Regions from separate parts of the Acidovorax sp. FG60 genome, predicted to be linked through region 2. Evidence: predicted binding sites of a transcription regulator. Region 2 holds the regulator's gene; each other region holds the start of a gene.
The links. Region 2 encodes HrcA, which represses chaperone genes, less so after heat shock. Its sites were predicted from a motif close to TTAGCACTCNNNNNNNNNGAGTGCTAA; they were not measured.
Positions count from the first base shown of each region.

Region 1 (5,061 bases), on a different contig from region 2:
TTCGGCTTCACGCAGTGCCCGGACGTGTGCCCCACCTCCATGCAAGAGCTGGCCGAGGTGAAGAAGATGCTGGGCAAGGACGGCGACCGCCTGCAGGGCATCTTCGTCACGGTAGACCCCGAACGCGATACGCCGGAAGTGCTCAAGGCCTACATGGCCAATTTCGATCCCAGTTTTCTGGCCCTGTATGGCTCGCCAGAGCAACTGGCTGCGGTCGCCAAGGACTTCAAGATCTACTACAAGAAGGTCGATGGCAAAACGCCCACCAGTTACACCATGGACCACTCGGCGGGCAGCTACGTGTATGACACGGCGGGGCGCCTGCGCATCTATAACCGCTATGGCAGTGGCGCGCAGGCCCTGGCGGCAGACGTCAAGGCACTGCTGGCCGAGGCGGGCTGAGGTTTCTGCGGGCCCGCCAGTCCGCCTGCTGGTTTGACAGCACCTGCAACAAAAAACCCGGGCAGGCGCATCGGCCAGACCCGGGTTGATGTTTGCTAGCAGCAAAGGCGTGCGGCGTTTCCGTCGCGCAGATTTATTCCGCCTTGATGCCGCGCATCGCGATCACGCCGCCCAGCAAGTTGGTGTCGGCCTTCACGCGGTTGGCCAGCCCCTCGGGCGACGAGCCCACCGTCTGCCAGCCCTGCTGGAACAGCTTGCCGCGCACCTCTTCGCTGCGCGCAATCTCGCTGATCAGCGCCGCCAGCTTGGCCTGGATGGGCTTGGGCAGGGTCGAAGGCGCCGCAAAGGCATTCCAGATTTCCAGGTTGAAGTTGCTGATGCCGGCCTCGACCAGGCTCGGCACATCGGGTGCCAGCGGGCTGCGCCCGGAAGACGTCACGCCAATCGCGCGCAGCTTGCCCGCACGCACCTGGGCCTGCGCCAGGGCCGGGGGCAGCAAGGCCATCTGCAACTGCCCGCCCAGCATGGCGGTGGCCACCTGTGGGTAGCCCGGGTAGGGCACATGCACCGGGTTGATGTTGCTGCGCGACTTGAGCAACTCGGTGCCAATGTGGCCCACCGTGCCCACGCCGGGCGTGCCATAGCTCCACTTGTCGCCGCCATTGCGGGCTGCCACAAAGAAGTCGCGGGCGCTGCTGTTGGCGGGCACCCCGGGTTGGCTCACGGGTGCTGTCAGGATCAGGGGCGATGTGCCGATGAGGCTCAGCGGTGCCAGGTCCTTGAGCGGGTCGTAGGGCACGGCCGGGTTCAGCAGCTTGGCAATGGTCATGTTGCCGTTGATCATCAGGCCGATGGTGTGGTCATCACGCGCTTTGGCCACGGCATCAGCCGCAATATTGCCGCCTGCGCCCACCTTGTTTTCCACGATCACCGGCTGGCCCAGGGCCTTGGACAGCGGCTCGCTGAACGTGCGCGCCGTGAGGTCGGGCGAAGACCCGGCCGGAAAGCCCACGATGATCTTGAGCGGCTTGGTGGGCCATGCCAGGGGCGCGGCGGCTGCTGCGGCACCGGGCTTGGCGGCGTTCTGGGCGAGAGCCCAGGGGGAGGCGGCTGCCAGGGCAATCAGCAGCGTAGACGCACGGCGAGAAACAACAGGACGTGACGACAACATGGGAAGGGGTCTCCTCAACAAGAACATTCAGGGGCCAAAACGACACGGGGCCCCAGAACTGGGGCCCCGTGAGGCAACTTCTGCAGCCGGGGATATTAACCCCGCCGCCCTCAGGCTCAGGCGTACTCCGCCAGAGCCTTCTTCATCTTCTTCATTGCAGCCACTTCAATCTGCCGGATGCGCTCGGCGCTCACGCCATACACAGCTGCCAGCTCGTGCAACGTCATGCCGCCCGTACCGTCATCGTTGACCTTGAGCCAGCGCTCTTCCACGATGCGGCGGCTGCGGCCGTCCAGGCTGTCCAGCGCCGTGGCAATGCCATCGGTGGCCAGGGCATCGCGCTGGCGCGACTCGATCATGGCCGTAGGTTCGTGCGAGGCGTCGGCCAGATAGGCAATCGGCCCAAAAGCCTGTTCGCCATCGTCGGAGGGTGCGGGGTCCAGCAGCACATCACCGCCCGACATGCGGGTTTCCATCTCGATGACTTCCTCGCGCTTGACGTTGAGCTGCGCAGCCACCGTGTCGATTTCGTGGTCCGACAGCGTATCGCGGTGTGTGGCCGCATCAGCGGCAGACGCATCGGCCTTGAACCCCTGCTTCATGGAACGCAGGTTGAAGAAAAGCTTGCGCTGCGCCTTGGTGGTGGCAACCTTCACCATGCGCCAGTTTTTCAGGATGTACTCGTGGATCTCGGCCTTGATCCAGTGCATGGCATAGCTCACCAGACGCACGCCCTGGTCGGGGTCAAAGCGCTTGACGGCTTTCATCAGGCCCACATTGCCTTCCTGGATCAGGTCGCCATGGGGCAGGCCATAGCCCAGGTACTGGCGCGCAATCGAAACCACCAGACGCAGGTGCGACATCACCAGCCGACCGGCGGCGTCCAGATCGTTGTTGTCCTTGAGCTGCCGAGCGTAGGTCTGCTCTTCTTCGTGCGTGAGCAGCGGCAGGCGATTGACGGCGGAGATGTACGCGTCCAGGTTGCCCAATGGGGGCACCAGCGCCCAGGGGTTGGCGGGCGCCAAAGTCGTCGTAGCGGTTCCAGATTGAATGTTCATTCCGGGAATCCTTTCCTCTAAGCCATGATATTAGCACTCCATAGGACAGAGTGCTAAGCCAGGAGTTCCCCTCCGGTTGTGGGCGATGCTGCCTGCCTGTCGCCTGGACCATTGGCCCAGGAATCCGAACGCGATATGGTTGGATGGTTCTGCTAAGCCATTGATTCAAAAAGAAATTTTATGGCTGCAGAGGCCGCGATGAACGCAGTATTTCGTTGTCAGAGCGCGTTCTGGGTTCAGGGTTCCAGCCCTTTGTAGCCAAGTTTTTCCGATTGTTGCGACAAATAGAACAGTGTTTTCATGATCTAGGGATGACCTGCATAACTCCCTATGGTCTGTGATACGCGGCCCCGGGCGTTTCGCTGCGTTGCTTTTCTTGCCAATAGCCCGTCTATTGGCTGCCAAAAGACGCCTTGCGCCCCACCCGATCCGCACTACCACCGCCTCGCGAGGGTTGTGCAGGACATCCCTAGGGACCCTCTGCACGAATCACCGCACCGTGTGCATCTGCGGACTCGCGTGGTCTGCGGTGTTGCAAGTACTCGCAATAGCTACGGCTATTGCTGCGTCTTGCGCCTGGCAGCCCCTCCTGATCCGCAGCGCACACTTACCGCTCGATTCGTACAGAGGATCCCTGGCGGTTTCGCGCCGCTGGCATTGCATCCCCCGCTATGGCAGACTGCACCGCCCAACGCCTTCGGGAGACGCGCATGACTGAGCCGACCGCACTTTGCGACATTCTCGTTGTCACTACCACGGTGGCCACCGAAGCGGAAGCGCGGCGGCTGGCACAGCTGGTGTTGCAGGCGCGGCTGGCGGCCTGTGTGCAGGTGGAGCCCATCACGGCCTACTTTCGTTGGCAGGGCGCGTTGCAGGAGGACCGCGAGCTCCGGCTGGTGTGCAAGACCGTGCCCCGTGCGCTGCACCCGCTGCTGGCGCTGCTGCGGGCGCAGCATCCCTATGCGCTGCCGCAGCTGGTCACGCACGCGCTGCAGGGGTCTGCGGAATATGCTGACTGGGTGGATGCGCAGGTGGCCCACGCTACGGTGCTGGCCTGAAGCTTGGGCATTCCCCAGTTTGCGGACGTCTCGGCCGCTGGTACGGGTCGCTCAAACTCTTGGATCGCGATCACACGCTCAGGTCGATCTGCTGCACCGTGCCCGCGCTGCCGTTTTCTCGCAGGTAGATGCTGGTGGAGCGCACGGCGCCCAGGCTGTGGTTGTCCGCCGTGCGCAGGGCGAAGGGCGTTGCCTGGGCGGTGAGTTGCACCGCGCCCACGCCCAGTTCCTCCAGGGTCTGCAGGCTACCGCTGCCATCTGCATTCGGGGTCCACACGCGCAGCTGATGGAAGACCGGGTCGGCCTCATCGATCCAGCCGTTGCCGTCGCTGTCATGCCGGGCCAGTTCTGTAAAGCCGTTGCCCGTGTCCGGGCCGAAGAGTTCCAGGCCGCTGTCGATGCGCGCGTTCTGGTTGGTGTCCAGCGCCAGATAACCCCGGTTGCCGGCAAGCAGCGGCACTTGTTCGGTCTGCCCGTCGCCGTCCAGGTCGAAGGCAAAGCGCAGGTCCTGCAATTGGGCGGCGGTGCCGTCGAAGTTGATGACCAGCGGGTCCACCGCCACGGCGTCGCCCAGCCGCAGGCTCACGGAGGATTCCTCGCGGTAGCTGCGTTGCATATCCAGCTGCAGCGTGAACCGGATTTCCCGGCCATCGGCGGTGCGCACAGTGCCCGCTGCAGCAAACTGGGTGCGCTCGGTTTCTTCCAGCACTTCGCGCTGCTCATAGATCAGGCCAAAGCCCGCGCGCTGGCGCGGGGCTGCGGCCGTGCTGTCCGTTGGGGCCAAGGGGGGCGGGGGAGCTGCGGGCGCCTCGGTAGACTGCGGCCCGGCATAGACGCGGACGAGCACCCCGGTCATGCGTTCGATCAGATCGCGGATCATGGCGAGCTGGGGCGTCAGGCCCTCGTCGCGGGCGCGCTCCGGCAGAGGCTCGACCGAGGTGGTGGCCCCATGGGGTGCATGGGCGGCCTGGGCCAGGCGGGCAGCGGTGGAGATTTGCAGCGGCGGTGCCTGGCGGGCGAGGGGCGTACTGGCGGGGCGGTCGCCCACCCACATTTCCAGGCGGCTTGTCTGGCTGTGCATGCGCGTGGCGACATGCTGGGACTGCATCTGCAGGGTGGACGACTCGATTCTCATGGGGCACCTCCATGGTTTCCACGGAGGTCCGGCGCGGTGCGGGCTGGCGTGGCCCCTGGTTATCGGCACTTCTGCGCGGTACCTTGAATGCAATCCCGATACCGGCCCAAGGTCAGCTGGAGGTGCCTTCCGGGCCCAGCACCTCCCGCGCGACCCCTTCAAAGTCTTCCAGCGCCATCGGCCTGCCAAACAGATAGCCCTGAAACGCCTTGCAGCCGTGCGCCAGCAGAAACTGGT
Region 1 is NZ_JBMDJC010000001.1:482,754-487,814, reverse strand. It holds gene ACODS0_RS02205 (SCO family protein) at 1-402, shown strand, start outside; gene ACODS0_RS02200 (Bug family tripartite tricarboxylate transporter substrate binding protein) at 536-1,573, opposite strand; gene rpoH (RNA polymerase sigma factor RpoH) at 1,690-2,631, opposite strand; gene cutA (divalent-cation tolerance protein CutA) at 3,342-3,689, shown strand; gene ACODS0_RS02185 (hypothetical protein) at 3,760-4,824, opposite strand; gene ACODS0_RS02180 (EAL domain-containing protein) at 4,937-5,061, opposite strand, start outside.
Region 1: a site for HrcA is predicted at 2,662-2,688, ahead of rpoH (RNA polymerase sigma factor RpoH). Genes of this name have one in related genera too.

Region 2 (5,061 bases):
GTGGGACAAACTGCTGCGCTTTACAGGAAACCGCACCCGCAGCGAACTGATGACGGACCTGGGCCTGGGCAGGCGCATCGCCAGCATCGTGGCCAAGCGACTCATGGTGCTGATGTCCGAACACGGCCATCGTCCTGATGCGCTGCTCATGACACGGGAGCGCTACACATCCCACGAGACGCTTTCGCAAGGAGCGGTAACTCTGGATGGCAGCGAAAATGCCTCGGTGCAGTACGCATCCTGTTGCCGCCCAGTACCTGGCGACAGCATCGTGGGCTATCTGGGCCGTGGCGAGGGCCTGGTGGTGCACAACGCCCACTGCACGGTGGCCAAGCGGCTGCAGCACAAGGACAGCGAGCGCTTCATTGCGGTGGACTGGTCGGACGAGCCCACGCGCATGTTCGAAACCGGGGTCGTGGTGACTGTCACCAACGGCAAAGGTGTGCTCGCCCGCGTGGCCGCTGAACTGGCCAATTCAGAAGCTGACATCACCCATGTGGATATGGATGACGAGGCGGCCCTCGACACCACGGACTTGCGCTTCATTGTGGCGGTGCGAGATCAGACCCACCTCGAAACCGCACTGCGCAACTTGCGGCGCACCCAGGCCGTCATTCGCGCTGCACGCATCACCCCGCGGGCCACGTAAGCACTTCACAGCGCTGAGCGGCGCAATCAACCCATGCTGGGCTTGGCGTAAAGCGGCGTTGCGGACCCCGCTCAGTCCGCATGCGCGGCGCGCTGCGGATACTGCACTGCCACCACTTCAAGGCTTCGCACGCCTCCTGGCGTAGGCAGCATCACCTCGTCACCCACATGGGCCTTCAAGAGCGCACGCGCCACCGGCGAGATCCAGCTCACCTGCGATTCCCGGCTGTCTGCCTCATCGATGCCCATGATGGTGATCGTGCGCTCTATACCTTCGTCATCGATGTACGTGACTGTGGAGCCGAAAAACACCTGATTGCTGCCCGCATGCAGGCTGGGATCCACCACTTCGGCAATCTCGAGCCGCTTGGTGAGAAAGCGGATGCGCCGATCAATCTCTCGCAAACGTTTCTTGCCGTAGAGATAGTCGCCATTTTCAGACCGATCACCGTTGCTGGCAGCCCAGTGCACGGCTTCGACCACTTTGGGCCGCTCGTTGTCAATCAGGTCCAGCAACTCATCACGCAGGCGCGCGTATCCTGCCGGAGTGATGTAGTTCTTGCCGCCCGCAGGCAACGCAGGCAACACCAATTCATCCTCGTCGGAAGCATCGGTTTCTTTGGTAAAGGCCTTGCTCATGGAAGATCTCCCCCGTCAGCGAGAAACGCTTTGACAAATGAAAAAGCCTGCAATCTTTCGATTGCAGGCTTTAAACATTGGTGCGGCTGGCAGGAATCGAACCCACGACCCCTTGGTTCGTAGCCAAGTACTCTATCCAGCTGAGCTACAGCCGCTAAGCTTCGAATTATAGCATGATTTCTTGGCAACCCCTGAAATCAACATTTTTACTATCACCTGCCACATGGGCCTGATCAGCAAAAGCTCAATTCAACGCAAGCCGCAATTGTAATGCACTCCAGAGACTCCAAAAGAAGAAAGGCGCACATTGCGACAAGAAAACTGGCCGTGATCGTGATGATCGCCCATTCGAATGAATGGGTGGTAGGGCGTGTTGGACTTGAACCAACGACCAAAGGATTATGAGTCCTCTGCTCTAACCAACTGAGCTAACGCCCCAAGCCATGCTCCAGCGCTATACAACGGGGCAAGCGCCGTATTGTAGGGGCTTTACTTGCGATGGCTGAGTGCGTTGGACACCAGCTTTGATGTGATGTCCACGATCTGAATCATCCGGTCATATGGCATGCGCGTGGGGCCGATCACGCCCAGCGTCCCGACCACTTTGCCGTCTACCTCATACGGAGCACTGACGATGGACAGCTCCTCAAAAGGCACGACATGGCTTTCACCGCCAATGTAGATGCGCACTCCCTCGGCCTGGCTGGAGATATCCAGCAACCGCAGAATCTGGGTTTTCTGTTCGAACAGATCGAAAGCACGTCGCAAGTTGCCCATGTCGCTGGAGAAATCACTGACCGCCAGCAGGTTGCGCTCACCAGAAATCACGACCTCGTCCTGCGCTTGGGACAAAGCCTCAGACCCCACATTCACCGCAGCCTGCATGAGCGAAGCGATCTCGCCGCGCAGCACATCCACCTCAGATTTCAGGCGCTCACGCACTTGCTCCATCGCAAGCCCCGCGTAATGCGCGTTCAGAAAGTTGGAAGCCTCAATGAGTTGCGACTGGGAGTAGTCCACGTCCGTGAAGATCACTCGATTTTGAACGTCGCCCTCGGGCGAAACGATGATGACCAAAAATCTCCGCTCGGACAGCCTCAAGAACTCAATATGGCGGAAGACCGATGTTCTGCGTGGTGCCATAACGACACCGACGAACTGAGAAAGATTGGATAGCAACTGGGCAGCGTTGGCGATCACCTTTTGCGGCTGTTCGGGCGCAAGCTGGGGAGGGGTCAGAGGGTCCCGCTGCACTGTCAGCATGGTGTCCACAAACAGCCGATAACCTCGTGCAGTAGGAATGCGACCGGCTGAGGTGTGGGGACTCGCGATCAGCCCTAACTCCTCCAGATCCGCCATGACGTTACGGATAGTGGCTGGAGACAAATCCAGCCCAGACGCGCGCGACAACGTGCGGGATCCGACGGGCTGCCCATCGGCGATGTAGCGCTCGACCAGCGCTTTGAGCAACAACTTGGCACGGTCATCGAGCATGGAATGATTTTAATGATGTAATTTCGCGATGACGTCCAATTTCCGCCATGTCGCACTGATAGGCAAGTACCAAGCTTCTTCGGCGGGCTCCATCGGTGAAAGCTCCCGCCAGGCCCTGGAAGACATCGCCCATTTTCTTGAACGCCAGGGTTGCGAAGTGATGCTGGAAGCTGAGACCGCAAGCAACACCGGGCTCACACACTATCCAGTCCTGAATGTAGACGAGATAGGCAGTCGATGCGATCTGGGCCTGGTGGTCGGAGGCGACGGCACCATGCTGGGCATAGGTCGGCGGCTCGCCCGGTTTGGGACGCCCCTGATCGGCATCAACCAGGGACGGCTTGGCTTCATCACCGACATTCCTTTCGATACCTATCAGGCCACTCTGCCCCCCATGCTCCAGGGCGAATACGAGGAAGACTTGCGACCGCTGATGCACGCAACGGTCGTGCGCGACGAGCGCGTCGTCTTCGAAGCCCTCGCGATGAACGATGTCGTTGTGAACCGAGGCGCGACTTCAGGCATGGTGGAATTGCGGGTCGAGGTCGGCGGCCGATTTGTGGCGAACCAACGCGCAGACGGGCTCATCATCGCCTCACCCACAGGGTCAACGGCGTATTCGCTGTCAGCCGGTGGCCCCATGCTTCATCCCTCCATTCCTGGATGGGTGCTGGTGCCCATCGCCCCTCATACGCTCTCCAACCGACCGATTGTTCTGTCGGATGCCACCGAGGTGGCGGTTGAGGTTGTGAGTGGCCGGGATGTCAGTGCCAACTTTGACATGCAGTCACTGGCCTCACTGCTACATGGTGACCGCATTCTGGTGAAAAGGTCAGAGCACTGCGTGCGGTTTCTCCATCCTCAAGGCTGGAACTACTTTGCCACCCTGCGCAAAAAATTGCGCTGGAACGAAGGGGGCTCCTGACCATGGCGCTCCGGCGGATTACCCTGCGCGATTTTGTGATCGTTCAAGCGCTTGAACTTGACCTAAGTTCCGGCTTCACCGTGCTGACGGGAGAAACAGGCGCTGGGAAATCCATCCTGATTGATGCACTGCAACTCGTTTTGGGCGCACGCTCCGATGCAGGTGTGGTTCGCGAAGGCGCTGACAAAGCGGATCTTTGCGCTGAGTTCGATTGCCCACCCCATCTCCAGCCATGGCTCGAGGACGCGGGTTTTGACATTGATGAGCTGTTGCTTTTGCGTCGGACCGTGGACTCTCAGGGCAAAAGCAGGGCTTGGATCAATGGCACCCCAGCCACTGCTGCCCAGCTGCGGACTTTGGGAGACAGCCTGCTTGACATCCACGGGCAGCATGCTTGGCAAAGCCTTACAAGACCCGACTCGGTACGCGGCCTGCTGGACGCATTTGCAGGGGTGCACACATCAGAAACCGCAGCGCTCTGGGCACAATGGCGAAAGGATCAAAAAGCCCTGGAGCAAGCACGCCTGGCCCAGGCTAATTTGCAGCAGGAAAGTGAGCGTCTGCAATGGCAGATCAACGAGGTGGACAAGCTCGCACCCATTGATGGCGAATGGGAAGAACTCGACGCACAACATAAACGCCTCTCACATGCGCAGGCGCTGCTGGAAGGGGCAGAGGGCGCTATCCAAGCCCTCCAAGATGAAGATGCTGGTGCACTGACTGGGCTTGCACGCGCGCACGATCTTATCCAAAGCCACGAGCATATTGAGCCCGAGTTCGCACCGCTCGCAGACATCCTTTCTTCCAGCCTCGCACAAGCCAGCGACGTGCTCCACTCGCTGCAGCTGTATCTGAGGCACGTGGAAATAGATCCACAGCGTCTGGCCGAACTCGACACCCGCATTTCGCTCTGGATGACCTTGGCACGCCGTTACAAGCGCACGCCAGCAGAGCTGCCGGCTCTACACCAGAGCTGGAAGGAGGAGATGCGCCGGCTGGACGCAGCGACAGATCTGGAACGACTGGAGACCGCCGAGGCCGCCAGTGCCAAGGCCTACCACGCGTCGGCACGTGCGCTGTCTCTGGGTCGCGCCAAAGCCGCCCCGAAACTGTCTCACGCCATTACCCAAGCCATGCAGGGCCTGGGCATGGAGGGAGGAAAATTCGAGGTTTCCATGACCAAGGCCTCAGAGCCCTCGCACCACGGCATCGATGACGTGGTATTCCTCGTCGCGGGCCATCCCGGGATGACACCCAAACCCATCGGCAAAGTCGCATCGGGCGGCGAACTCTCCCGCATTTCGCTGGCCATCGCTGTAACAACCAGTGAATTGGGTATGGCCCCCACGCTCATC
Region 2 is NZ_JBMDJC010000009.1:225,925-230,985, reverse strand. It holds gene ACODS0_RS15660 (RelA/SpoT family protein) at 1-649, shown strand, start outside; gene greB (transcription elongation factor GreB) at 721-1,287, opposite strand; tRNA gene ACODS0_RS15650 (tRNA-Arg) at 1,366-1,442, opposite strand; tRNA gene ACODS0_RS15645 (tRNA-Ile) at 1,649-1,725, opposite strand; gene hrcA (heat-inducible transcriptional repressor HrcA) at 1,777-2,781, opposite strand; gene ACODS0_RS15635 (NAD kinase) at 2,810-3,706, shown strand; gene recN (DNA repair protein RecN) at 3,709-5,061, shown strand, end outside.

Region 3 (5,061 bases), 200 kb from region 2:
GGCACCACGGCGCAGTTCCTGCCCTGGTCGGGCACGCTGTTGCCCAACCCCAATGGCCAGCTGCCCATCAACCGCTTCATCGGCGAGCCTGGCGACTATTACGACAGCGACCGCGAATCCATCGGCTACCTGTTCGAGCACCGCTTCAGCGACGCATGGGCGGTGCGCCAGAACCTGCGCCTGGCACGCAATGAGAACCGGGGTGGCTACCACTACGCCGATTTCTTCAAAGTCCCCGGCGGGTTCGGCTGGGACCCCGTGAACCAGCGCCTGACGGGCCGCGTCTACGGCAAGAACATCACACGCACGCGCATGGCGGCGGTGGATACGCACCTTCAGGGCAACCTCACCACCGGCGCCCTCAGCCACCAACTGCTGCTGGGTGTGGACTGGAACCGGCAGACCGAGAACAAGAACGAGGCCGACGATGCGTACAACACGCCCATCGATGCCTACGCCCCGGTGTACGGCAACGTTCTGAACCCGACGCTCATCGCACGGCCTGAGAACGTGCAGCGCCAAAGCGGCCTGTATGTGCAGGACCAGATGAAGTGGGGCAACTGGATCTTCATCGCCGGCCTGCGCCATGACCGCGCCGTGAACAGCCTGGCGGGCCAGTCCGATGACCGCACCAGCGACACCACCAAACGCCTGGGTGTGATGTACCAGTTGGGGGGCGGCTGGACGCCCTACATCAGTTATGCCGAATCCTTCAGCCCCGTGAGCGGCACCAATGCCTCGGGCCAGCGCTTCAAGCCGCTGGAGGGCGAACAGATCGAGGTGGGCGTGAAATATGCCCCCTCAGGCGGCACCACCCAGTTCACGGCGGCGGTGTACGACCTCAAGGAAAAGAACCAGAAGGTGGCCGACCCGACCAACCCCGACAACTCGCTGCAGGTGGGCCAGACCCGCAACAAGGGCCTGGAGCTGGAATACAAGGCGCGCGTGGCGACGGCGTTTGACCTGACCGCCCACTACAACTACACGGACGTCGATCCGCTGCTGGAAAACCTGCCGCGCCACCAGGCGGCCGTGTGGGGCGTGTACCGGTTCTCCATTGGCGGCGTGCGCGGCTTCTCGGCCGGTGCGGGGTACCGCTGGCTGTCGTCGTTCCGCGACGGCACGGGGCCGAAGGTTCCGGCGGCCGGTGTGGTGGATGCGCTGCTGGCCTACGACAGCCAGGACTGGCGCTACGCGCTCAATATCAGCAACCTGGCCGACAAGAAGTACATGAGCACCTGTCTGGCGCGTGGTGACTGCTGGTGGGCGGCACGGCGCAATGTGGTGCTGAGCGCGACCTACAGGTTCTGACCGACCCATCGGGGCGATCTGCTGCACCGGCGGCATTCACCCGTGGATGTCGGCCCGGCAAGGAAAAAACCCCGCAGGTTTTGCAACCTGCGGGGTTTCTTTTGGGGCTACCGGGCAGAACCTGGGTTCCACCCGGAGCGGCCGGCCATTACATGCCCATGCCGCCCATGCCGCCCATGCCACCCATGTCGGGCATGCCGCCGCCAGCACCGGCCTCGTCCTTGGGTGCTTCAGCAACCATGGCTTCGGTCGTCAGCAGCAGCGATGCCACGGAGGCAGCGTTTTGCAGGGCCGTACGGGTGACCTTCGTGGGGTCCAGAATGCCCAGTTCGAGCATATCGCCGTAGGTGTCGTTCGAGGCATTGAAGCCGTAGTTGCCCTTGCCGGCCAACACAGCGTTCACCACCACCGAGGCTTCGCCACCAGCGTTGTTCACGATTTCGCGCAGAGGCGCTTCGATGGCCTTGAGCACCAGCTTGATGCCGGCTTCCTGGTCAGCGTTGTCGCCCTTGACCGAGTCGCCCACAGCTTGCTTGGCACGCAGCAGGGCCACGCCACCACCGGCCACAACGCCTTCTTCCACAGCGGCACGGGTAGCGTGCAGTGCGTCTTCCACGCGGGCCTTCTTTTCCTTCATTTCGACTTCGGTGGCAGCGCCGACCTTGATCACGGCCACACCGCCAGCCAGCTTGGCCACGCGCTCTTGCAGCTTTTCGCGGTCGTAGTCGGACGTGGCTTCTTCGATCTGCACGCGCACTTGCTTGACGCGGGCTTCGATGTCAGCAGCAGCACCGGCGCCGTCGATGATGATGGTGTTTTCCTTGCCCACTTCGATGCGCTTGGCTTGGCCCAGGTCGGCCAGGGTCACCTTTTCGAGCGTCAGGCCCACTTCTTCAGCGATGACCTTGCCGCCCGTCAGGATGGCGATGTCTTCCAGCATGGCCTTGCGACGGTCGCCAAAGCCTGGAGCCTTCACAGCCACAACCTTCAGGATGCCGCGAATCGTGTTGACCACCAGCGTAGCCAGGGCTTCGCCTTCGACTTCTTCGGCAATGATCAGCAGGGGACGGCCAGCCTTGGCGACTTGCTCCAGCGTAGGCAGCAGGTCGCGGATGTTGCTGATCTTCTTGTCGAACAGCAGCACGAAGGGGTTGTCCAGAATCGCGGATTGCTTTTCTGGGTTGTTGATGAAGTAGGGCGACAGGTAGCCGCGGTCAAACTGCATGCCTTCCACGACGTCCAGTTCGCTGTCCAGCGACTTGCCGTCTTCCACGGTGATCACGCCTTCCTTGCCAACCTTGTCCATGGCGTCAGCGATCAGCTTGCCGATGGTTTCGTCGGAGTTGGCGGAGATCGAACCCACTTGGGCGATTTCCTTGGAGGTGGTGGTGGGCTTGGAAGCCTTCTTCAGCTCGGCAACCAGGGCCGTCACAGCCTTGTCGATACCGCGCTTCAGGTCCATCGGGTTGATGCCAGCGGCCACGTACTTGAAGCCTTCGCGCACGATGGCCTGGGCCAGCACGGTGGCGGTGGTGGTGCCGTCACCAGCGTTGTCGCTGGTCTTGGAGGCCACTTCCTTCACGAGCTGGGCGCCCATGTTCTGCAGCTTGTCCTTGAGTTCGATTTCCTTGGCCACGGACACACCGTCCTTGGTCACGGTAGGGGCGCCGAACGAGCGCTCCAGCACCACATTGCGACCCTTAGGGCCCAGAGTCACCTTGACCGCGTTGGCCAGGATGTTCACGCCTTCAACCATGCGTGCGCGGGCTTCGCCGCCGAAAACTACGTCTTTTGCTGCCATGTTTGGCTCCTAAATTCTGAAAATCGTTAAACGGATAACGGGTTGTGGGGAAAGAAAGCGTAGCGAGCAGGTGTCAGGCTAGGCGCACGGAGCGCAGCAACCGGAACGTACTTCCTGTACGTGAGGATTGCGAGCACCGCGCAACGACGCCTGGCGCCTGGCGCCTGCGCAGTAGCTTTATTTCTCCACAACTGCGAACAGATCGTCTTCCTTCATGACCAGCAGCTCATCGCCGTTGACCTTGACGGTCTGGCCCGAGTACTTGCCGAACAGAACGCGGTCACCGACCTTCACATTCAGGGCGATCACGTCGCCCTTGTCGTTCTTCTTGCCGGGGCCGACGGCCAGCACTTCACCTTGATCGGGCTTTTCAGCGGCGTTGTCAGGGATCACGATGCCGGAGGCCGTCGTGGTTTCGCTTTCGATACGCTTGACGATCACGCGATCGTGCAGAGGGCGAAGGTTCATTGCAATGCTCCTGTTTTCAGTAAAAAGCTGACGTACTCAGCGCCTGGAGCCCCAGGCGCTACCAAACTTCCGGCAGCCGAGGCGGTGTTAGCACTCGTCTGCGGTGAGTGCTAATGATACGGGCATTCCGGCCCATTTCAAGAGCCCGGATGCACGTCTGAGATATTTGCTTACGGTTCGAACCGCTGAATGGGGGGCTTCGCAGCAGTGTGTAACGACCAAGCACCTACAATCTTTAGGACGTGTGTTGGTGGGTTTTGCGTCAAGCGCGCGTGCGCAACTCCCGGGGTTGCAATGGCCCAACCATCTCTTCTTGCTCTCAGCTCGCATACATATATGTATACATATATCTGTGATGTGGGTGCGCAGAGCCTTACCCGTCCAGGAATCTGATGGTGTCTTTGCAATTCACAACCGCGCTAATGGGCATTGGCCTTGCTGCGCTGATTCTGTATCTGATCCGCAGAGATCATCTGTACGTCATGCACGGCCTGTTTTGGGTGGTGGTGGCAGGGGCTGCGGCTGTGCTGGGGGCATCGCCCGGGCTGATCGACTGGCTGGCTCTGCTGCTGGGCGTGAGCTACCCCCCCACGCTGCTGCTGTTGCTGGTGTGCATGGTCTTGCTGATCAAGGCCCTGCACAGCGACATGGTCAATACCCGCATTGAGCGCGATGTGCGCCGGTTGAACCAGCGGTTGGCACTGTTGGAGGCCGACCTTCTTCAAAAGCCAACCGAGGCCCCTCAAGATCAAGACCCGCTCTAGCCTTATGACTGAATCTCTGAATTTGTTGTTGCCCGTGGTTCTGTGCGGTGGCTCCGGCACGCGCCTGTGGCCACTGTCTCGTGAAACCTATCCCAAACAGTTTTTGGCCTTGGCCGGTGCGCGCACCATGCTCCAAGACACGGCCCTGCGCCTGCAAGGGCTGAACCAAATCCCCGTGGCGAAGGCGCCGGTGCTGGTCTGCAACGCAGAGCACCGCTTTCTGGCGGCTAGCCAGCTGATGGAGGCTTGCATACACGGCGCGCGCATCGTGCTGGAGCCTGCGGGCCGCAATACAGCACCCGCGCTGACCCTGGCCGCCTTGCAAGCGCAGGCCGAAGGCGGGGACCCGGTGCTGCTGGCCATGCCCGCTGACCATGTGATAGCCAACCTGCCCGCGTTTCACAACGCCATCGAGCAAGCGTTTGCCATTGCCAGCGGCGGCGCCATGGTGACCTTTGGCATCGTGGCCGACAGGCCTGAGACTGGGTACGGCTACATCCAGTGCGGCGAATCAATGAAGGGGGGCGGTGCACACCATATCGCCAGCTTTGCCGAAAAGCCCGACCTAGAGCGCGCCCAAAGCTACCTGGACGCTGGCAACTACCTGTGGAACAGCGGCCTGTTCATGGTGCGCACCAGCGTGTGGCTCAAGGCCCTTCAAAGTTGTCGGCCCGACATCTTTGCAGCGTGCGCGGCCGCTATGGCAGGTGCTCAAAA
Region 3 is NZ_JBMDJC010000009.1:27,036-32,096, forward strand. It holds gene ACODS0_RS14680 (TonB-dependent siderophore receptor) at 1-1,311, shown strand, start outside; gene groL (chaperonin GroEL) at 1,460-3,112, opposite strand; gene ACODS0_RS14690 (co-chaperone GroES) at 3,290-3,580, opposite strand; gene ACODS0_RS14695 (DUF2304 domain-containing protein) at 3,973-4,344, shown strand; gene ACODS0_RS14700 (mannose-1-phosphate guanylyltransferase/mannose-6-phosphate isomerase) at 4,349-5,061, shown strand, end outside.
Region 3: a site for HrcA is predicted at 3,668-3,694, ahead of ACODS0_RS14690 (co-chaperone GroES). Genes of this name have one in related genera too.